DNA from 3 places in the Serratia surfactantfaciens genome. Region 2 is predicted to be linked to each of the others. Evidence: predicted binding sites of a transcription regulator. Region 2 holds the regulator's gene; each other region holds the start of a gene.

Region 1 (7,444 bases), 570 kb from region 2:
GTTCGGTGACGCGCAGGCCGCCCTTTAGGCTGCCCGGCGGCTGCGACAGCAGCGCCGCATGCGCCGGTGCGCCGCCGCGGCCGATGGAGCCGCCGCGGCCGTGGAACAGCGTCAGCGCCACGCCGGCTTTTTCACAGGTTTTGATCAGCGCGTCCTGCGCGCGGTATTGCGCCCAGGAAGCGGCCATCACGCCGGCGTCTTTCGCCGAGTCGGAATAGCCGATCATCACCATCTGTTTGCCCTGAATAAAGCCGCGATACCAGTCGATGTTCAGCAACTGGGTCATCACGTCGTCGGCGTTGTTCAGGTCGTCGAGGGTTTCGAACAGCGGAGCGACCGGCAGCGCGAACGGGCAACCGGCCTCTTTCAACAGCAGGTGCACCGCCAGCACGTCGGACGGCGTGCGCGCCATTGAAATCACGTAGGCGGCGATCGAGCCCTGCGGCGCTTCGGCGATTACCCGGCAGGTTTCCAGCACTTCCAGCGTATCGGCGCTCGGCTCCCACTTCAGCGGCACCAGCGGGCGTTTGGAGTTCAGTTCGCGGATCAGGAACGCCTGTTTATCGGCTTCCGACCAGCTTTCATAGTCGCCCAGCCCCAGGTAGCGGGTCAGCTCGGCGATGGCCTCGGTATGGCGGGTGCTCTCCTGGCGCACGTCGATGCGCACCAGCGGCACGCCGAAGCAGCGCACGCGGCGCAGAGTATCCAGCAACTGGCCGTTGGCGATGATGCCCATGCCGCAGGCCTGCAGCGATTGGTAGCAGGCATACAGCGGCTCCCACAGCTGTTCGTTGTTCACCAGCAGATCGTGCGGTTTCAGCACGCGCTCGCCCTTCAGGCGGCCTTCCAGATAGGCCTGGGAGCTCATCAGCTGGCTGCGCAGCTGCTTCATGATTTCGCGGTACGGTTCCTGCACCTCGTCACCGCCGGCGCGGGCGCGCAGCTCCGGGGTGCACTCGGTCATCGACAGCTCGGAGACCAGCACCTGAATATCGCGGGTGAACAGGTCGCAAGCTTTCCAGCGGCTGAGCAGCAGCACATGGCGGGTAATTTCGGCGGTCACGTTCGGGTTGCCGTCGCGATCGCCGCCCATCCAGGAGGTGAAGCGCACCGGCACCGCTTCCGCCGGCAGGCTGTAATCGATAGAGTTTTCCAGCTGTTCATTGAATTCGCGCAGGAACGCCGGCACACCTTCCCACAGGCTGTTTTCCACCACCGCGAAACCCCATTTGGCTTCGTCGATCGGCGAAGGGCGGTGTTTGCGAATTTCATCGGTGTGCCACGATTGGGCCACCAGCTGGCGCAGGCGGCGCATGATCTTGTTGCGCTCGTAGTCGGCCAGATCGTTGTGATCGAGCTGGCTGAGGCAGGTGTTGACCTCCACCAGCTTGTGGATCAGGGTGCGGCGGGTGATCTCCGTCGGGTGCGCCGTCAGCACCAGCTCGATGGAGAGTTGCGAGACTGCGTGTTGCAGCTCTTTGTCGCTGAGCTTTTTGTCTTTGAGGCGGCTGAACAGTTGGGCCAGCGCCTCCGGATTGCTGGCGGCTTCGCCGTTGGGCGAAATGCTGTGGTACTGCTCGGCGACGTTGGTCAGGTTGAGGAACTGGCTGAAGGCGCGCGCCACCGGCAGCAGCTCGTCGTTGGACAGGTTCTGCAGGGTGGAGAGCAGTTCCTGGCGATGCGCTTCGTTGCCGGCGCGTGAGGATTTGGAAAGCTTACGGATGGTCTCTACGCGATCGAGAATATGCTCGCCCAGCGCTTCTTTGATGGTATCGCCGAGCAATTTGCCGAGCATACTGACATTACTGCGCATTGCCGAATATTGTTCGTTCATATAACCCCTGACCCAGTTCTGTATGATTTTTATCTTGTAAATAAATTTCACGCGTCAGGCGCAGACCGCCTGCCTGATCCCACCGCGTTCCTGTCCAGTCGTCCAATTGACACTATTTTTAGCAAAAAAACATCAAAATCGGCGCATTTTCTGAAATTTAATTACGGCACGTCGGTTATCAGCACGGCTTATTTCGCCGTCTACTACTTATTTGGAGTTAGGGGAAAGCATAAAGCATTTCCCCTGTTAAATGTCGGGTTTATTGCCGGCAAAAATGAGTGACCAGCTGGCCCAGCAGTTTACGCGTCGGTTCGATAAACGCGGTGTCGAGGTACTCGTCCGGCTGGTGGGCCTGGTCGATAGAGCCGGGGCCGAGCACTAACGTCGGACACACCTGCTGTACGAACGGCGCCTCGGTGCAGTAGTTGACCACCTGGGTGCGGGTGCCCAGCAGTTCCTCGATCACTGCCACCATGCGGTGGTCGGTTGGGCACTCGTAGCCCGGCACCGACGCGTGCAGCTCTTCGATGCTCAGGCGGCCCGGCCAGCGTTGGCTCACCGGCTCCAACGCCTGATGCATCAGTTCGTTGATGTTGTCGAGCGTCATGCCGGGCAGCGGGCGGATATCCAGGTGCAGCTCGCAGCAGGCGCAGATGCGGTTGGCTGCGTCGCCGCCGCTGATATGGCCGAAGTTCATGGTGGGATAAGGCACGGCGAACGCCGGGTTGTTGTAACGCTCCTGCAGGGTTTTGCGCAGCGCCATCAGGTGGCTGATGGATTCGTGCATCAGATCGATGGCGTTGACGCCGCGCGCCGGATCGCTGGAGTGGCCGGACTGGCCGACGATGCGAATGGCGTTGGCCATGTGGCCCTTGTGTGCGCGGACTGGCTGCAGCGAGGTCGGTTCGCCGATGATGGCGAAATCCGGCCGAATGGCGGTGGAGGCGGCGAAATAGCGTGCGCCGGCCATCGTCGTTTCTTCATCTGCGGTGGCTAAAATGTACAGCGGCTTGGTCAGTTTGCTCGCGTCGATATCGCGCACCGCATCCAGAATAAAGGCGAAGAAGCCTTTCATGTCGGCGGTGCCCAGGCCGTAGAGCTTGTTGTCGTGCTCGGTCAGGGTGAAGGGATCGCGCGTCCAGCGGCCTTCGTCGTAAGGCACCGTATCGGTATGGCCGGCCAGCAGCAGGCCGCCGCTGCCTTCGCCGATGCTGGCCAGCAGGTTGAATTTGTGGCGCGATTCCGGCACCGGCTGTACGTCGACGCGAAAGCCCAGGTCGGCAAACCATTCGGCCAGCAAGTTGATTAACGCCTCATTGCTCTGATCGAGGCCGGCATCGGTGGCGCTGATCGACGGTGTGGCGATCAACGCCCGGTACAGCTCAATAAATGGAGGTAATTTCATCTTCACTGTTGACAGCCTTTGGTTAGGATAGTATCAATATTCATGCATTTATTTTGAATAAAAATACAGTAAGCCGAAGCGTAAGGGAACCCGATACCCGGATGTTTATAAAAGCATCAACGCCTGGCTCCGTGGGTGAACGGCGCAACAACGCTGGCTAGCCCTGTTACCTGGGTCGCAAGCGACCGTACGTCAGTTGAGAAGGTGAAAGGCCACATGTTGAATACGCTGATCGTTGGTGCCAGCGGTTACGCCGGAGCGGAGCTCACGGCTTACCTGAATCGCCACCCACACATGAACATAACCGCTTTAGCGGTTTCAGCGCAAAGTGCAGATGCAGGAAAGTTGCTTTCCGATCTCCATCCCCAGTTGAAAGGCATCGTCGATCTGCCGCTGCAGCCGTTGACCGACGTTGCACTGGCGGCGCAGGGTATCGATGTGGTGTTCCTCGCCACCGCCCATGAAGTCAGCCACGATATTGCACCGGCTTTTCTGGCGGCGGGTTGCGTGGTGTTCGATCTTTCCGGCGCCTTCCGCGTGCAGGACGCCGGTTTTTATAGCCAGTACTACGGTTTCGAGCATCAGCATGGCGCTCTGCTGGAGCAGGCGGTGTACGGCCTGGCGGAGTGGCAGAGCGACAAGATCAAACGGGCGCAGCTGATCGCGGTGCCGGGCTGCTACCCAACGGCGGCGCAGTTGGCGCTCAAACCGTTGATCGAAAAGCAGCTGCTGAACCTGGACCAGTGGCCGGTGATCAATGCCACCAGCGGCGTCAGCGGCGCCGGGCGCAAGGCCAGCATGACCACCAGCTTTTGCGAAGTGAGCCTGCAGCCATACGGCATTTTCACTCACCGGCACCAGCCGGAGATCGCCGCGCACCTGGGCGTGCCGGTCATCTTTACGCCACACCTGGGCAATTTCCCGCGCGGCATTCTTGAAACCATCACCTGCCGCCTGAAAGCCGGCGTGACCGCGCAGGACGTGGCTGCCGCCTATCATGCCGCCTATGACGACAAGCCGCTGGTGCGGCTGTACGACCAGGGCGTGCCGGCGCTGAAAGCGGTGGTGGGGCTGCCGTTCTGCGACATCGGTTTTGCGGTGCAGGGCGAGCATCTGATCGCCGTGGCGGTGGAAGACAACCTGCTGAAAGGCGCGGCCGCACAGGCGGTGCAATGCCTGAATATCCGTTTCGGTTTCCCGGAAACCCAGTCACTCCTTTAAACCAGCGTGAGTAAACAGCAATGAACCCGTTAATTATCAAGTTAGGTGGCGTGTTATTAGACAGTGAAGAAGCGCTGGAACGTCTGTTTACCGCGTTGGACAGCTACCGGCAGCAGCATCAGCGTCCGCTGGTGATCGTGCACGGCGGTGGCTGCGTGGTAGACGAGCTGATGAAGCAGCTCTCTTTACCGGTGGTGAAAAAGAACGGCCTGCGGGTCACGCCGGCCGATCAGATCGACATCATCACCGGCGCGCTGGCCGGCACCGCCAACAAAACGCTGCTGGCGTGGGCGATTAAGCATCAAATCAACGCCGTTGGCCTGAGCCTGGCGGACGGCGGCAGCGCAGTCGTGACCCAGCTCGATCCGGCATTGGGTCACGTCGGCAACGCGCAGCCCGGCTCGCCCGCGCTGCTCAATACCCTGCTGGGCGCCGGCTACCTGCCGGTTATCAGCTCCATCGGCATCACCGCCGAAGGGCAGTTAATGAATGTGAACGCCGATCAGGCGGCGACGGCGCTGGCGGCGACGCTGGGGGCGGATCTGATCCTGCTGTCGGACGTCAGCGGCATCCTCGACGGCAAGGGGCAACGCATTGCGGAAATGACGGCGCAAAAAGCGGAGCAACTGATCGCGCAAGGCATCATCACCGATGGTATGGTGGTGAAGGTGAATGCGGCGCTCGACGCAGCCCGCACCCTCGGCCGCCCGGTGGATATCGCCAGCTGGCGCCATGCCGATCAGCTTCCTGCTTTGTTTAACGGCGTGTCGATTGGCACCCGGATCCTCGCTTAATTTTAGAATTAGAAAGGAATAGATCATGCAAAACCAAGGCATCAAAAAAATCGTTCTGGCGTACTCCGGTGGCCTGGATACCTCGGCCATCATTCCATGGCTGAAAGAGAACTACGGCGGCTGTGAAGTGGTGGCGTTCGTGGCGGACATCGGTCAGGAGCGCAGCGATCTGGAAGGCGTGGAGCAAAAAGCCCTGCAGTCCGGTGCCTCTGAATGTCACGTGGTCGATCTGCGTGAAGAATTTATCCGCGATTACGTTTATCCGGTGCTGCAGACCGGCGCCCTGTATGAAGGCAGCTATCTGCTGGGCACCTCGATGGCGCGGCCGATCATCGCCAAGGCGCAGGTCGAGCTGGCGCTGAAAGTGGGCGCCGACGCGCTGTGCCACGGCGCAACCGGCAAAGGCAACGACCAGGTGCGTTTCGAGACCACCTACACCGCGCTGGCTCCGCAGCTGAAAGTAGTGGCGCCGTGGCGTGAATGGAACCTGCGTTCCCGTGAGGCGCTGCTGGATTACCTGAAAGAGCGCAACATCCCGACCACTGCGTCGCTGGAGAAGATCTACAGCCGCGATGAAAACGCCTGGCACATCTCCACCGAAGGCGGCGTGCTGGAAAGCCCGTGGAATGCGCCGAACAAGGATTGCTGGGTATGGACCGTCGATCCGCAGGAAGCGCCGGATCAGCCTGAACAGGTGACCGTTACCGTTGAGAAAGGCCGCGTTGTGGCGGTTAACGGTAAAGCGCTGTCGCCGTACCAGTGCCTGGAAACCCTGAATGCGTTAGGCGCCAAGCACGGCGTTGGCCGTATCGACATCGTGGAAAACCGTCTGGTAGGCATCAAATCCCGCGGCTGCTATGAAACCCCGGGGGGCACCATCATGGTGGCGGCGCTGCGCGCCGTCGAGCAGCTGGTACTGGATCGCGACAGCTTCAAATGGCGCGAGCAGCTGGGCCTGGAGATGTCTTATGTGGTGTACGACGGCCGCTGGTTCGCGCCGCTGCGCCGCTCGCTGCAGGCCTCTGCCGAAGCATTGGCTGAAGAGGTGAACGGCGAAGTGGTGCTGCAGCTGTACAAAGGCCAGGTGACGGCGACCCAGAAGAAATCCGCCAACAGCCTGTACTCCGAAGAGTTCGCCACCTTCGGCGAAGACGAAGTTTACGATCACAGCCACGCCGGCGGCTTTATCCGCCTGTTCTCTCTGTCTTCACGCATCCGCGCGTTGAACGAGAAAAAGAATAAATAATCGATTGGCGTGACTCTGCAAGGGCGCAGCATGCTGCGCCCTTTCGCATAAAAATTCAGGAGTAAGGTATGGCACTTTGGGGCGGACGGTTCACTCAGGCGGCGGATCAGCGGTTCAAGCAACTCAACGATTCGCTGCGGTTCGATTATCGCCTGGCGGAGCAAGATATCGTGGGCTCGGTGGCCTGGTCGAAGGCGCTGGTGACCGTTAACGTGTTGACGGCAACGGAGCAGCAGCAGCTGGAGCAGGCGCTGAATGCCTTGCTGACGGAAGTTCAGGCCGATCCTCTGGCGATCGTCCAAAGCGATGCGGAAGACATCCACAGCTGGGTGGAGCAGAAGCTGATCGAGAAGGTCGGCGATTTGGGCAAGAAGCTGCACACCGGCCGCAGCCGCAACGATCAGGTCGCGACCGATCTGAAGCTGTGGTGCAAGCAGCAGATCGGCGATCTGCATCAGGCGATCGTCCAGCTGCAGCAGGCGCTGGTGGAGACCGCCGAAGCTAACCAGGATGCGGTGATGCCGGGGTATACCCACCTGCAACGCGCGCAGCCGGTGACATTTGCGCACTGGTGCCTGGCCTATGTCGAGATGCTGGCGCGCGATGAGAGCCGTCTGCAGGATACCCTGAAACGGCTGGACGTCAGCCCACTGGGCAGCGGTGCGCTGGCCGGCACCGCTTATCCTATCGATCGCGAACAGCTGGCCGGCTGGCTGGGCTTCGCCTCGGCGACCCGCAACAGCCTGGATAGCGTCTCCGATCGCGACCACGTGCTGGAGCTGTTGTCCAATGCCGCCATCAGCATGGTGCACCTGTCGCGCTTCGCCGAGGATCTGATCTTCTTCAACAGCGGCGAGGCGGCGTTTGTCGAGCTGTCCGACCGCGTGACCTCCGGCTCCTCGCTGATGCCGCAGAAGAAAAACCCGGACGCGCTGGAGCTGATT
Region 2 (7,444 bases):
GGAAGTCTTCTTCGGTCACCGGCGTGCCGACCGGCGTGATGCGACGGTAGATAGAGAAAATCGTACCGACCGAGACGTTGACATCGATGTTGGACGAACCGTCCAACGGATCCATCAATACGACATACTTGGCATTTTCAGCACGCTCGCCGTCGAATATCACGATTTCATCTTCTTCTTCGGAAGCGATACCCGCAACTTCACCGCGCGCTTTCAACGCCGCTTTCAGTTTTTCGTTCGCGTACAGGTCCAGTTTCATCTGAACTTCGCCCTGTACGTTGGACACCCCGCTGGTTCCCAGAATATCAACCAGGCCAGCCTTGTTGATGTCGCGGTGGATGATTTTGGCGCCCAGTTTAATGGCAGAAAGTAACGCGGTCAGCTCGCCGGTGGCGTGCGAGAAGTCGTGCTGTTTCTCGACGATAAATTCGCCTAACGTTTTCATGACACAATCCCTGAATCTACGGATGGATAGCGGCCTGTTAACAAACCGCCAACGTTTTCGCGTGCAGTGTAGCCCAAAGATGCGCGCCATTCATAGGCAAATCCATTTCTTCTGGACGATTCTGAGCGTTAGAATATGCCGACATTCGATGCACTCACATGAGAAACCTATGCGCATTCACATTCTTGGGATCTGTGGCACCTTTATGGGCGGGTTGGCGATGCTGGCGCGCTCACTGGGGCATGACGTCACCGGTTCGGACGCCAACGTCTATCCGCCGATGAGCACGCTGCTGGAGAACCAGGGGATCGATCTTATTCAGGGTTATGATCCAGCCCAGCTGGATCCGGCGCCGGATCTGGTGATCATCGGCAACGCCATGACGCGCGGCAACCCGTGCGTGGAGGCGGTGCTGGAGCGTGGCATCCCTTACGTTTCCGGTCCGCAGTGGCTGCACGACGCCGTGTTGCGCGATCGCTGGGTATTGGCGGTCGCCGGCACCCACGGCAAAACCACCACCGCCGGCATGGCGACCTGGATCCTCGAGGCCTGCGGTTACCAGCCCGGCTTCGTCATCGGCGGCGTGCCGGGCAACTTCGAGGTTTCGGCCCGCCTCGGCGGCAGCCCGTTCTTCGTCATTGAAGCCGACGAGTATGACTGCGCGTTCTTCGACAAGCGCTCCAAATTCGTGCATTACAGCCCGCGCACGCTGATCATGAATAACCTGGAGTTCGACCATGCCGACATCTTCGACGATCTGAAAGCCATCCAGAAACAGTTCCACCATCTGGTGCGTCTGGTGCCGGGCAAAGGCAAGATCATTCTGCCGGACAACGACAGCCACCTGAAACAGGTGATGGCGATGGGCTGCTGGAGCGAGCAGGAGCTGGTGGGGGAAGAGGGCACCTGGCGCGCGCAGAAGCTGACGCCGGACGCCAGCCATTACGCGGTGTTCCTCGACGGCGAGCAGGTCGGCGAAGTGAACTGGGCGCTGGTGGGCGAGCACAACATGCATAACGGTCTGATGGCCATCGCCGCTACCCGCCACGTCGGCGTGCAGCCGGCGGACGCCTGCCGCGCATTGGGCGATTTCATCAATGCCCGCCGCCGCCTGGAGCTGCGCGGCGAAGCCAACGGCGTCACCGTTTACGACGACTTCGCGCACCACCCGACGGCGATCCTGGCCACCCTGGCCGCGCTGCGCGGCAAGGTAGGCGGCACGGCGCGCATTCTGGCGGTGCTGGAACCGCGCTCCAACACCATGAAAATGGGCATCAGCAAAAACGATCTGGCGCCTTCGCTCGGCCGCGCCGACGAGGTGTTCCTGTTCCAGCCGCATCACATTCCGTGGCAGGTGGCGGAAGTGGCGGATGCCTGTGTGCAACCGGCGCACTGGAGTGCGGATCTCGACACGCTGGTGGACATGGTGGTGAAAACCGCACAGCCGGGCGATCACATTCTGGTGATGAGCAACGGCGGTTTTGGCGGCATTCACGATCGCCTGCTGGACGCGCTGGCGAAAAAGCAGGAACCGAAGGTGACCTACTGATCGCTTAGCCGCATCAGCCAACACAAGGGCCGCATTCGCGGCCTTTTTTACGCCCATAAAAAAGCCCTCGCGAGCGAGGGCAACGGGGTTCGTCGGATAGGACGACGAGAGGGTCTCTGGGAAATCGGCGTTTGCGTCAGAACTCGGCAGTGGCAGTGACGAGGGTAATCAGCTCTGCAAAGCCGTTCCCAGAGTTGTTATTTGTAAATCTCGGCGGTGGCGTGGTAGTTGCCTTCGTTACGCGCTTCGATTACGCGGTAGGCGGTCGCGCCTTTCGCGTCGGCTTTCTCCGACAACGCCTGGCGAATGTCGGTCGGCGCGCCGTCGATGCCGCTGACGGTAATGGTGCCGATAGATTGCAGATTGGCGGTCTGATCGTTAGTCACCAACTGGGCGGCGGAGGCGCCGAAGGAGATGACGGACAGCAAACCGAGTGCAGCAACAGTAGTTTTCATGTTCATGATAGCGATCCTTGGTCATAACAGCCTGGAAGGGCTTGGCCGCGATTTTTATTCTTGAAGGCCGTTATGACAGCGTTTGGTTCCAGAGATGTATTGCCCGTTGCCGGGTAATGCCGGTACTTATTTGTAGATTTCAGCGGTCGCGTGGAAGTTGCCGTCGTTACGCGCTTCGATCACGCGGTAAGCGGTCGCCCCTTTGGCGTCGGCTTTATCGGACAGCGCCTGACGAATGTCGGAAGGTGCAGCGGCGACGCCGCTCACGGTGATCACACCGGCGGGCTGCAGTTTTGCGGCCTGGGTTGCATCAACAGATTGTGCTGCGAATGCGCCGAAGGAAAGCATGGACAGAACGCTCAGGGTTGCAACGGTAGCTTTAATTTTCATCATCTCACCTCATCGTATTCTTTTATCAGTTCCAACGAACTGTGACTTAGTTCACGGAAATGAGTATACAGCTAGTAACGCGAAAAATTAATAGTTCGCTAACAGTTGCTAGTGAAACTTTAAACCGGTGAACCTTCTTTTTTATAACCGTAAGGAATAAAAAACGCTTATAAAACGATCTTTCGATGTTAATTTTATGTAATTTCAATGAGGTAAGTGCTTTTGACCAAAAGTGCGGAAGATCACAGTGGGTACTGCTGGCTACATGGAGATGTCATGGAAATGTGTTGTGGCGGGATAAAAAAGCAGTGTTAAACGCGGTTGAGGGCCGAGAAGGTAACGCAGGGGTTAAAGAAGCGCTAACAAAATGCGAACGGTAGCCGCACTTTGTTAGCGCCAGGTTTCACAGCTCTTGCTCGAACACGCCCAGGATCGCTTCATGCAGCTTCTGAGCGGTAAAGCCGCTGGACGGGGTGACGAAAATCGTGTCGTCGCCGGCGATAGTGCCAAGGATGCCCTGGGATTTGCCCAATGAGTCGAGCAGGCGGGCGATCAGCTGTGCGGCGCCGGGGCTGGTGTGGATCACCACGACGGCGTCGTTATGGTCGACGTCCAGCACCAGGTTCTTTAGCGGGCTGGTAGTGGTCGGCACGCCGAGTTCGGCCGGAAGGCAATACACCATTTCCATTTTGGCATTACGCGTACGTACCGCACCGAACTTGGTCAGCATGCGCGATACTTTGGATTGGTTAATGTTTTCGAAGCCTTCTTCTTGCAGCGCCAAAACGATCTCGCCTTGAGAACTGAATTTTTCTTCTTTCAATAACGCTTTGAACGTCTTGATCAGATCTTCCTGTTTTGCGGGATTACGCATTTTGCACCGTGGAAAGTTGATAGTGGAAGTCATGATTATGCATATAGATGAATTTTTATGCAACAGAGGCCGACCCAAAGAAAATAAACATGACCGGGCGGCGAGGAAAGGGCGGCATTTTAACAAAATCCGGCCGCGATGAATATGCCCTTTTGACGACGGAAAATCGGCCCGCAGTAGTAAATAAAATGTTATTAAAATGATGTTGTTCTGATGTTGCGTAAGGGTGTAATGTAACGGCCGGTTAACTTGCTCGTGAATAACCTCGCATTATTTTTGATTAGTGTGCGCTATGCCCTTCATGCGTAAGCGATTTAATCTAAAATGGGCGCGACAGCGGCCATTTTATTACACTGGCAGGCAAGAATTGGCTAATTTATTGTTTTTAAAGGTGTAATAATTTAAGGTCCGTAACCAACACATTCACGGCGCTTTATATATTTAAGATAATAAAGGAGTATAGGATGAAAGTTGCAGTTCTCGGTGCTGCTGGCGGTATCGGCCAGGCCCTCGCCCTTCTACTCAAAACCCAGCTTCCTTCAGGTTCTGAACTCTCTCTCTACGACATTGCCCCCGTTACCCCAGGCGTTGCCGTCGACTTAAGCCACATCCCAACCGCAGTTAAAATCAAAGGCTTCAGCGGCGAAGACGCGACCCCGGCTCTGCACGGCGCGGACGTGGTGCTGATTTCCGCCGGCGTGGCCCGTAAGCCAGGCATGGATCGCTCCGACCTGTTCAACGTTAACGCCGGCATCGTGCGTAACCTGATTGAGCAAGTGGCGAAAACCTGCCCGAAAGCCTGCATCGGCATCATCACCAACCCGGTAAACACCACGGTCGCCATCGCGGCGGAAGTGCTGAAAAAAGCCGGCGTTTACGACAAAAACAAACTGTTCGGCGTGACCTCGCTGGATATCATTCGTTCCAACACCTTCGTGGCCGAGCTGAAAGGCAAGCAGCCTGAAGAACTGAACGTGCCGGTGATCGGCGGCCACTCTGGCGTGACCATCCTGCCTCTGCTGTCGCAGATCCCAGGCGTGAGCTTCACCGATCAGGAAGTGGCGGATCTGACCAAACGCATTCAGAACGCCGGCACCGAAGTGGTGGAAGCCAAAGCCGGTGGCGGATCTGCAACGCTGTCCATGGGCCAGGCGGCCGCACGTTTCGGCCTGTCTCTGGTGCGTGCGCTGCAGGGTGAGAAAGGCGTGGTGGAATGCGCTTACGTTGAAGGCGACGGCAAATACGCTCGCTTCTTCGCGCAGCCGCTGGTGCTGGGCAAAAACGGCGTTGAAGAACGCAAAGATATCGGCACCCTGAGCGCCTTTGAACAAAAAGCGCTGAATGAGATGCTGGACGTGCTGCACAAAGATATCGAGCTGGGCGAGAAGTTCATCAATAACTGATCGTCGCCGCGAGTCAGCCGATAAACGCCGCCGGACGCTGTTCCGGCGGTTTTTTTTGCCCTGCGTTCACGACTTGATGCGCGCTTTGCGATCCAGCAGGCAATCGCTGTGCGGATCATAATAGCGGCTTGGCCAGATCTCCGAGGGGTGAACGCCTATCGCTTCGGCGATCAGCCATTCTCCTTTCGGCCATGGGCGCGACAGCGCGTTGGCCAGCGTTGATGAGCTTAATCCTGCCTTGCGTGATACCGCCGCCAGCGTGGTGCCCTGCTTGCGTAACGCCGCGATGATGTCTGCCGTGTGCCAGTCCTGCTTCCTTGAATTCATGTTTACATTCCTTTTCTGATTAGCCAAAGTTGCGTTAGTGGTATAACTAACGGGTCGAGGTTAGGCGTTTGAACAACGTGAAACGCTTATTCGGAAATCAGAATACCATTAAATTTCCAAAAAATGACCTAAACAGTTTCCAAATAAATGACTTTGCCCACTACTGCCCAGAGATAATGGCTATGAAAAACGAGTGGTTTGCCGCCAAGGAGCTGACAGGCATCGCAGGATTACCTTCCTCACCACAGGGAATCAATCTGATGGCCCGGCGCGAAGGCTGGATCAGCCGCAGGCGCCAAGGCGTGCAGGGAAAAGCGTTGGAGTATCATATCGACAGCCTGCCGGCAGGCGCGCGCAATCTGCTGATGCTGAGGGAAGACGGGGCGGCATATGACCTGGAGCGCCAGGATCCGTTGGCGGTTTGGATCGAGTATTACTACCATCTGACGGAAAGCGAGCGCGAAAAAATGGTGGCTTTCCTGATGCGGGAAGGGATCGGCGGCCTGCTGGCGCGCATCGACGAAGAAAACGAGAGGTAGTCAGGCCCGTGGGCGCGGGCCTGATGAGAACGTTAAGAAACCCAGGTTTCTTAAAATTCGCGCTGTACCGCCAGATGGGCCAGGCCTTCCAGCGCCGTGCGGTGCTCCGAGGCCGGCAAGACCTGCAGCGCGGCGATCGCCTTGTCGGCTTCCTCTTCGGCGCGTTGGCGGGTGTATTCCAGCGAACCGCATTGCTGCATCGCCTGCAATACCGGCTCCAGCAGGTGGCGGCCGTTGCCTTGCTCAATCGCGCCTCGGATCATCTCACGCTGCGCGTCGTCGCCGTTGTGCATCGCGTGCAGCAGCGGCAGGGTCGGTTTCCCTTCGTTCAGATCGTCGCCGGTGTTTTTACCGAGGGTGCTGCCGTCGGCGCTGTAATCGAGCAGATCGTCGATCAGCTGGAAAGCGGTGCCGAGGTAGCGGCCATAATCTTGCAGCGCCTGCTCTTGCTCGGCGCTGGCGCCGGACAGGATCGCCGACGATTGCGCCGCCGCTTCAAACAGACGGGCGGTTTTGCTGTAGATCACCCGCATATAGTTTTCTTCGCTGATGTCAGGATCGTGCACGTTCATCAACTGCAGCACTTCACCTTCGGCGATGACGTTGACCGCCTCCGACATCAACGCCAGCACGCGCAGTGATTCCAGGCTGGTCATCATCTGGAAGGCGCGGGTGTAGATAAAGTCGCCGACCAGCACGCTGGCCGCATTGCCGAACGCGGCATTGGCGGTGGCTTTGCCGCGGCGCATGTCCGATTCGTCGACGACGTCGTCATGCAGCAGCGTGGCGGTATGAATGAACTCGATCAGGGCGGCGACGGTGACGTGCTTGTTGCCTTCATACCCCAACGCTCGCGCCGCCAGGACGGCGATCATCGGCCGGATGCGCTTACCGCCACCGCTGATAATGTAATAGCCAAGCTGATTGATGAGCGTGACATCGGAATTCAGCTGTTCGAGAATTGTTGCGTTCACGGCCGCCATATCTTGCGCGGTTAACTCGGTAATTTGCTCTAGGTTCATTGTATTTTTTTCAGCTGTGTTTCTCTTCACCGCGTTGAGATCGCTGCTCACATCGGTACATGGCGGTAACTGTCCCTATGATTGTACTTGAAAAACGGTTCAGATAAACGCCACGAAAGAAACTGTGTTTTTTTTCTTCTTTTTTGTTCATCTGGTCTTATTCTGCTCTTGTCATGCGCCGCTTTTTTGCGTAGAATTCGCGCCCTATTGTGAATATTTATAGCGCGCTCTGAACTAACACAGTCGGGCACGCGGAAAGCGGAGTTTTATATGTACGCGGTTTTCCAAAGTGGTGGTAAACAACACCGAGTAAGCGAAGGTCAGACCGTTCGCTTGGAAAAGCTGGACATCGCAACTGGTGAAGCGGTTGAGTTTGACCAGATTCTGATGATCGCTAATGGCGAAGATATCAAAATCGGCGTTCCTTTCGTCGATGGCGG
Region 3 (7,444 bases), 1.4 Mb from region 2:
ACTCGCCCTGCTGGGTATAGCGCGCCTGCACCACCGGCGTGTAGTAGCCGGTAAACTGCACGTTGCCGTAATTGTCGACGCCTTCCATCTGGTAAGCGCTGAGGCCATACTGGCTCAGCATGCGCGTGTCGGCGCCGGACGCCATCCAGCTTTGCACCGCCTGATAAGTGCTGTTGTTGCGATTAAACAGCGAAGGCGACGCGTACTTGATCTCCATCAGCTGATCAGAATAATCCTTGGCGTTGACCGGCGAACCTTTGGCGTTGGGCTGATTGACCAGCTCCAGCGATTGATCCAGACGGCCGTCTTTATATTGCTGACCCCGATCGGTCGGCTTGGACGAACAGCCCGCCAACACCGCCACCATCAACCCGCCAAGCAGGTATTTGCCCCAACGTCCTTTCATCGCGCACACTCTCAAACTGATATGATCTACCGGCTGAACGATAACAAACGCTCATTGATAAAGGAATCGCTGCAAATAAAAAAACCCGCACGGAGGATGGTGATGAAAAAGAAGGCAAATTGCGGGCAAATTCAGCAGAAAAACGGGTTTAGGGCAATAAAATGCAAAAAGGGTTTGCAACAAAACGCATGGAGAGTATAGTGCGCATCCATCGGACGCGGGGTGGAGCAGCCTGGTAGCTCGTCGGGCTCATAACCCGAAGGTCGTCGGTTCAAATCCGGCCCCCGCAACCAACCGATGCCGCATTGGCGGTATTTTTCGTTTGGTTTCGATAACAAAGTATTACACGGACGCGGGGTGGAGCAGCCTGGTAGCTCGTCGGGCTCATAACCCGAAGGTCGTCGGTTCAAATCCGGCCCCCGCAACCAACCGAATGTCGTACCAGCGGCATAACATGAACGGTGGTTTCGTAGTAATACAGCATCAAGACGGACGCGGGGTGGAGCAGCCTGGTAGCTCGTCGGGCTCATAACCCGAAGGTCGTCGGTTCAAATCCGGCCCCCGCAACCAACTCTTGATGACAACAGATAAGCACCCTGACGGGTGTTTTTTTGTATCTGCAATCCGCGAAAATAGCCGGACTCGCGCCCGGCCCTGCCGTTATCGGCTCGCCAACGCGCCGCCGTTGGCGAAATAAGCCTTAATACCCGCCAGAATCGACTCCGCCACCTGCTGTTGGAAATGGCTGGTGCGCAGCTTGCGCTCCTCTTCGATGTTGCTGATAAACGCCGTCTCCACCAAGATCGACGGGATATCCGGCGCCTTTAACACCGCAAAACCGGCCTGATCGACGCGATTCTTGTGCAACCGGTTGATTTTGCCCATCCGATTCAACACTTCCTTGCCGAACTTCAGGCTGTCGTTGATGGTCGCGGTCTGGATCAGATCGAACATGGTGTGGTCGAGATAGCGGTCGCCGCTCTTGCTGACGCCGCCGATTTGGTCCGACGCGTTCTGTGTCTGTGCCAGGAACTTGGCCGCCGAACTGGTGGCGCCCTTGGTGGACAACGCGAACACCGATGAACCGCGCGCCGCGCGGCTGGTAAAGGCATCGGCGTGAATCGAAACGAACAGGTCCGCACGCTGCTTGCGCGCCTTGGCGACGCGCACCTTAAGCGGGATAAACACGTCTTCGTTGCGCGTCATGAACACCTTCATGTTCGGCTCGCGCTTGATCATGGCGCTCAGCTTGCGGGCAATCTGCAGCACGATGTCTTTCTCGCGCGTCTTGTACTTGCCGATCGCACCGGGATCTTCGCCGCCGTGGCCAGGATCCAGCATGATGACGATTGGCCGATCGCGCCCCGCCTTGCCGGCCTGCGGCGCTTCCGGCGGCAGCGTGCGCTCCAGATCGCCCTTGTTGTAATCTTCCAGTAACGCCAGTAGCGGATCATACTCCTCACCGCCGCTGCCGACCTTGGTCGGATAGAGATCCATCACCAGACGGTTGCGATACTCCGGCACCGGCGCCAGCGTGAAAATATGCGGGCTGACGCTTTGTTTGAGCTCCAGCACCAGCCGCACGGTATTCTGATCAAACTGGCCAACGCGCGCCTGCTTGAGATAAGGATCGTCGGCGCGCACCTGCCCGGCGATGCCTTTCAGCACGCTGTTGAGGTGAACGCCTTCAATATCCACCACCACGCGATCGGGATTGGTCAGCGCAAACTGCTTGTATTTGAGTTCGACGTTGGATTCCAACGTGACGCGGGTATAGGTGGAGGATGGCCAGACGCGCACGGCGATCACGTGCGATGATGCGGCGAAGCCCGTACGACTCACACTCAGCAACCAGCTGGCGGCAACGCCCTGTAATAAACGACGGCGGCCCAGATTGTGATTAGAGTTTGGCATGCGGCTCCGGCAGTAATAGCTGTTTACAACAGATGAAAAAAACACCAATGAAATGGGGATGCCGAAAACTTTAACCAATCATTCCAGCCCTGTCATCAGAAAATCTTTTTATGGTTTTTCAATTTATTAACGATTTAGCGCCCTTAGCGCACTCTTCATGACGATTTCCCACTTGCCATCGGCACAATAAAAGAATAAAAATACAAAAATACCGTATAAATATGCAAAGAGGTTTGGCCGTGAAGGAACGTAGTACAGAGCTGGTGCAAGGATTCCGTCACTCAGTCCCCTATATCAACGCCCACCGCGGCAAGACGTTTGTCATCATGCTCGGCGGGGAAGCCATCGAACACGAGAATTTCTCCAACATCGTCAACGATATCGGGTTGCTGCATAGCCTGGGCATTCGCCTGGTGGTGGTTTACGGCGCGCGGCCGCAAATCGACGCCAATCTGGCTCAGCATAACTATGAGCCGATCTACCACAAACACACCCGCGTGACCGACGCCCATACGCTCGAACTGGTCAAGCAGGCTGCCGGCCTGCTGCAGCTCGACATCACCGCCCGGCTGTCGATGAGCCTCAACAACACGCCGTTGCAAGGCGCGCATATCAACGTAGTCAGCGGCAACTTCATCATCGCGCAGCCGCTGGGCGTCGATGACGGCATCGACTACTGCCACAGCGGCCGCATTCGCCGCATCGATGAAGACGCAATCCACCGTCAGCTCGACAGCAACGCCATCGTGCTGATCGGCCCGGTCGCGGTTTCGGTCACCGGCGAGAGCTTCAATCTGACGTCAGAAGAAGTGGCTACCCAGTTGGCGATCAAACTGAAAGCGGAAAAAATGATCGGTTTCTGCTCCTCGCAGGGCGTAACCGATGCCGAAGGCAATATCCTTTCCGAGCTGTTCCCCAACGATGCGCAAAAGCGCCTTGAAGAGCTGGAGGAAGGCGGCGATTACCATTCCGGTACCGTGCGTTTCCTGCGCGGCGCGGTGAAAGGCTGCCGCAGCGGCGTGCGCCGCAGCCACCTGATCAGCTATCAGGAAGACGGTGCGCTGGTGCAGGAACTGTTCTCGCGCGACGGCATCGGCACCCAAATCGTGATGGAGAGTGCCGAACAGGTGCGCCGGGCGACGATCAACGACATCGGCGGCATCCTGGAGCTGATCCGGCCGCTCGAGCAGCAGGGCATCCTGGTGCGTCGTTCGCGTGAACAGCTGGAGATGGAGATCGACAAATTCACCATTATCGAACGCGATAACCTGACTATCGCCTGCGCGGCACTGTACCCGTTCCTGGAGGAAAAAATCGGTGAAATGGCCTGCGTGGCGGTGCATCCCGATTACCGCAGCTCTTCGCGCGGCGAAATGCTGCTGCAGCGGGTAGAAAACCAGGCGCGGCAGATGGGGTTGAAGAAGCTGTTCGTGCTGACCACCCGCAGCATCCACTGGTTCCAGGAGCGCGGATTCACTCCGGCGGAGGTCGACGTGCTGCCGATGCAAAAACAGGCGCTGTACAACTACCAGCGCCGTTCCAAAATCCTGCTGGCCGATCTGTAATCCCTGCGGGCGCGGCCGTTCCTTGCCGCGCCCTTTTGCCGCTTATTCCGCTGTCTGCAGCCGTTCAGCCAGCCCGCTGCGACGCTGGGTCGGCGTGCGAATGGCCCGCAACAGCACCGCCTCCGTAGCGTACAGCGAGAGCTGCTTGCGCGCACGGGTGATCGCGGTATAAACCAGCTCGCGCGTCAGCACCGGCAAGAAGTGATTCGGCAATACCAGGACCGTATGGTCAAACTCCGATCCCTGGGACTTGTGCACCGTCATGGCATAGGCGGTTTCATGCGCCGGTAAACGGCTCGGCTGCACCGATTTGATGCTGCCGTCCGGCAGTTGGAAATGCACGCGCAGTTCCCCCTGTTCATCCGGCAGCGTAATGCCGATATCCCCATTGAACAGCCCCAGCGCGCTGTCGTTGCGGCCGATCATCACCGGCCGCCCTCGGTACCAGCGGCCGAGCACGCCCGGCTTACGGTCGATCAGACCGGCGCGCTGCAACCCGAGCTCAATGCGCTCGTTCAGGCCGGCGACGCCGAACGGCCCTTCACGCAACGCGCACAGCACCTGGAAACGGCCAAAGGCCGCCAGCACCGTCGCTGCGTCCGCGCCTTCGGCGGTCAGCCGTAGAGAATCGCGATAGCCCGCTACGCAGGCATCCAACAGCGCCTGATACTCTTCACTCGTCGCCAGCGCATAGCCCGCGACATCGCCGAAACTGCCCTTTAGTGCCGCCAGCGCGCGATCCCCGGCACCGGCGTTAACCGCCAACGCCAGTTGGCCGATGCCGGAGCGGGCATCGAAGCGATAGCTCTTGCGCAGCAGGCATAGGCTGTCACGCACCGCCGCTTCTGCGTCAGCCTGCTGCCCTTTGATCGCACAACCGGTCAGGCGGCTCAGCTCTGCCGCGCGCACATCGCTGTATCCCTGCTCGGCAAAACGGCAAATGTCCCCCAACACCGCACCGGCCTCCACCGAGGCCAACTGGTCACGGTCGCCAAGGAAAATCACCCGTGCCTGGTCGGGCAGCGCGGCAATCAGGCGCGCCATCATCGGCAGATCGACCATCGAGGCCTCATCCACCACCAACACATCCAAATGCAGCCGGTTGCCGCGGTGATAGCGCATGCGCTGGCTGTTCGGCTGCGCCCCCAACAAACGGTGCAGCGTCGCCGCCTCGGTCGGGAACAGCGCCTGCTGCGCCGGGGCCAGCGCCAGCTGGCGGCTGGCGCTGCCGAGCGACTCCGTCAGGCGCGCCGCCGCCTTGCCGGTCGGCGCCGCCAGCTGAATGCGCAAGCGAGCGCTTTCATCCAGCTGTACCAGCGCCGCCAACAGTTTGGCGACGGTGGTGGTTTTACCGGTGCCCGGCCCGCCGGAAATGACCGCAATACGCCGCGTTGCAGCCACCGCTGCGGCGATTTTCTGCCAGTCGGGCTCGTCGCTCGCCGCGCCGAACAAGCGATCGAGAATGGCACGCAGCTCCGCCTCCGGCACCGCCAGCGATTCGCCTTCACCACCGATAAACGCCGCCACTTCACCTTCGTTTTGCCACATGCGCTGCAGATATAAACGCGGCCCGCGCAGCACCAACGGCGTAGCGCCGCTGCCGTCTCCGACCGCCGCACTGGCCGCCAAACGCTGTTGCCAACGCGCGCTATCCGGTCGCCCGGCGGTTTCCCACATCGCCAGCGCCAGCGCCGGCTGGCGCCCTTCAAACAGGGTGTCCGCCTGCAGTTGATCCAGCATCAGGCAGACGTGACCGGCCCCTGCCTCTGCGCTCAGGCAGGCAGCGGCCAGCAAAATATCGGGTTCGTCTTCGCTCGCCACCACGCGGGCAAACTGCACGTCCAGCGGCCGCAGCGCGCCAAGCGCCACCGCCTGCTCCAGCAGTGCGATCATGATTCTTCCTCCGCCGCCGCAGCTTCGCCGCTGAACAAGCGATCCATTCCCGCCACCAGCTCAAACTCGGGGAGACAGGTGAAAATGCCGTTGCCCGGGTGCGCCGCATCCACGCCGCGCAGGAACAGATAAATCACCCCGCCGAAGTGGCGCCGGTAATCATAATCCGGCAGCCGATGACGCAGATAGCGATGCAACGCCAGCGTGTAGAGCTGGTATTGCAGATCGTAACGATGCTCCGCCATCGCCTGCTCCATCGCCGGCCGGGTATAAGCGCTGCTGTCTTCCCCCAGCCAGTTGGACTTGTAGTCCAGCAGGTAGTATTTGCCCTGCCAACAGAACACCAGGTCGATAAAGCCTTTCAGCATGCCCTGCACCTGATGGAAATCCAGCGCCGGGCAGCGAGCGGAAAGCGGATCGTAACGCTTCACCAGAGCATCGAGCTCCTGCGCCTGCAACAGCCGGTTAATCGGCAAATAGAACTGCAACTCCGCCTGCTTGTGCTGCGGCGTTAGCGCCGCCAGCGTCACGCCGCTGCCATCGAGCGGCGTGTTGAGCAACACCTGCATCCACGTCAGCAAAATCGGCTGCCAGTGTTCAGCGAACCCTTGCTGTTGCAGCTGTTCCAGCAGCCACTGTTCGTCGAGCGGCTGGGTGAAGTCCAGCGTTTCAAACAGGCTGTGCAGGAAGGTGCCGGGCGTCGCGCCGCGCGGGAAAGTATGCGGTGTAAGCGCTGGCTCACTTTCTTCCCCCCGCTCGCCGGCGGCGTCGATATCCAGACGCGGCAGCAGATCCTGCATCAGGCTCGCGCCGTGCTGCTGCAAACCGGTATAGCTGGTCACCCGCCAAAAATCCTGGATCCGCCGGGTAAAGCTTTTCGCCGCCAGCGCTTCGGCCAACGCCGTCTGGGGCTGCCAGGGCACCTCGTCCGGCGATTCAACCAGCGACAGCGCAATGCCGCCACCCGCCAATTGCTGCAGGCGCTCCTGCAGATACACGGCGTCGCCGGGCTGCCCGCCCTGCACCAGATAACCCAATGCGCTGCGGTGCAGATCGGTATCGCCCTGCTTCTTGCGCGTGCCCTGGAACAACGGCGCGATGCCGATGCTGCAGTGGTACACCGAGCGGGTCAGCGCCACGTACAGCAGACGCAGGTCTTCCGCCAAGCGCTCCTCCTCCGCCCAGGCCTGGCTCTCTTCATTGGCATCGAGATCCAGCAACGCCTGGAAACTGTGGCGATCGTGATACAGCGCCTGCTGCTGCTGGCGGAAATTGCCGACGAACGGCAACCACACCAGATCGAACTCTAGCCCCTTGGACTTGTGAATAGTGATCACCTGCACCAGATGCCGGTCGCTCTCCAGCCGCAGCTGCTGATTGTCGGACTGGCGATTGGGCTGGGCGATCTGCTGCGCCAGCCAGCGCACCAGCGCATGCTCGCTGTCGAGCTGCGCCGCCGCTTCCTGCAACAGCTCTCCCAGATGCAGCACATCGGTCAAACGCCGCTCGCCGCCGGGGCTGGCCAACAGGTTCTCCGCCAGCTGGCGCGCTTTCATCACCTCGCTCAGCATCGGCAACACGCCACGGCGCAGCCAAAGCGTGCGGTAATTATCGAATTCGTTAACCAGCGCGTCCCAGGCGCGCTCATCGCGGCTCAGGCCGTCCA

The links. The regulator ArgR, encoded in region 2, controls arginine synthesis, uptake and breakdown. The targets are predictions, from matches to a motif close to ANTGAATAAAAATACANT.
Region 1: a site for ArgR is predicted at 3,292-3,309, ahead of argC (N-acetyl-gamma-glutamyl-phosphate reductase). Genes of this name have one in related genera too.
Region 3: a site for ArgR is predicted at 2,510-2,527, ahead of argA (amino-acid N-acetyltransferase). Genes of this name have one in related genera too.

Annotation. Positions count from the first base shown of each region.
Region 1 is NZ_CP016948.1:4,303,151-4,310,594, reverse strand. Features, by position in the region: gene ppc (phosphoenolpyruvate carboxylase) at 1-1,834, opposite strand, end outside; gene argE (acetylornithine deacetylase) at 2,094-3,239, opposite strand; gene argC (N-acetyl-gamma-glutamyl-phosphate reductase) at 3,456-4,460, shown strand; gene argB (acetylglutamate kinase) at 4,481-5,254, shown strand; gene ATE40_RS20150 (argininosuccinate synthase) at 5,280-6,500, shown strand; gene argH (argininosuccinate lyase) at 6,569-7,444, shown strand, end outside.
Region 2 is NZ_CP016948.1:4,873,219-4,880,662, forward strand. Features, by position in the region: gene fbp (class 1 fructose-bisphosphatase) at 1-445, opposite strand, end outside; gene mpl (UDP-N-acetylmuramate:L-alanyl-gamma-D-glutamyl-meso-diaminopimelate ligase) at 615-1,994, shown strand; gene yhcN (peroxide/acid stress response protein YhcN) at 2,192-2,455, opposite strand; gene yhcN (peroxide/acid stress response protein YhcN) at 2,576-2,839, opposite strand; gene argR (transcriptional regulator ArgR) at 3,243-3,713, opposite strand; gene mdh (malate dehydrogenase) at 4,178-5,116, shown strand; gene ATE40_RS22760 (helix-turn-helix domain-containing protein) at 5,183-5,443, opposite strand; gene ATE40_RS22765 (DNA-binding protein) at 5,626-5,982, shown strand; gene ispB (octaprenyl diphosphate synthase) at 6,033-7,004, opposite strand; gene rplU (50S ribosomal protein L21) at 7,275-7,444, shown strand, end outside.
Region 3 is NZ_CP016948.1:3,468,307-3,475,750, forward strand. Features, by position in the region: gene mltA (murein transglycosylase A) at 1-406, opposite strand, end outside; tRNA gene ATE40_RS16350 (tRNA-Met) at 623-699, shown strand; tRNA gene ATE40_RS16355 (tRNA-Met) at 758-834, shown strand; tRNA gene ATE40_RS16360 (tRNA-Met) at 900-976, shown strand; gene amiC (N-acetylmuramoyl-L-alanine amidase AmiC) at 1,067-2,320, opposite strand; gene argA (amino-acid N-acetyltransferase) at 2,542-3,885, shown strand; gene recD (exodeoxyribonuclease V subunit alpha) at 3,928-5,778, opposite strand; gene recB (exodeoxyribonuclease V subunit beta) at 5,775-7,444, opposite strand, start outside.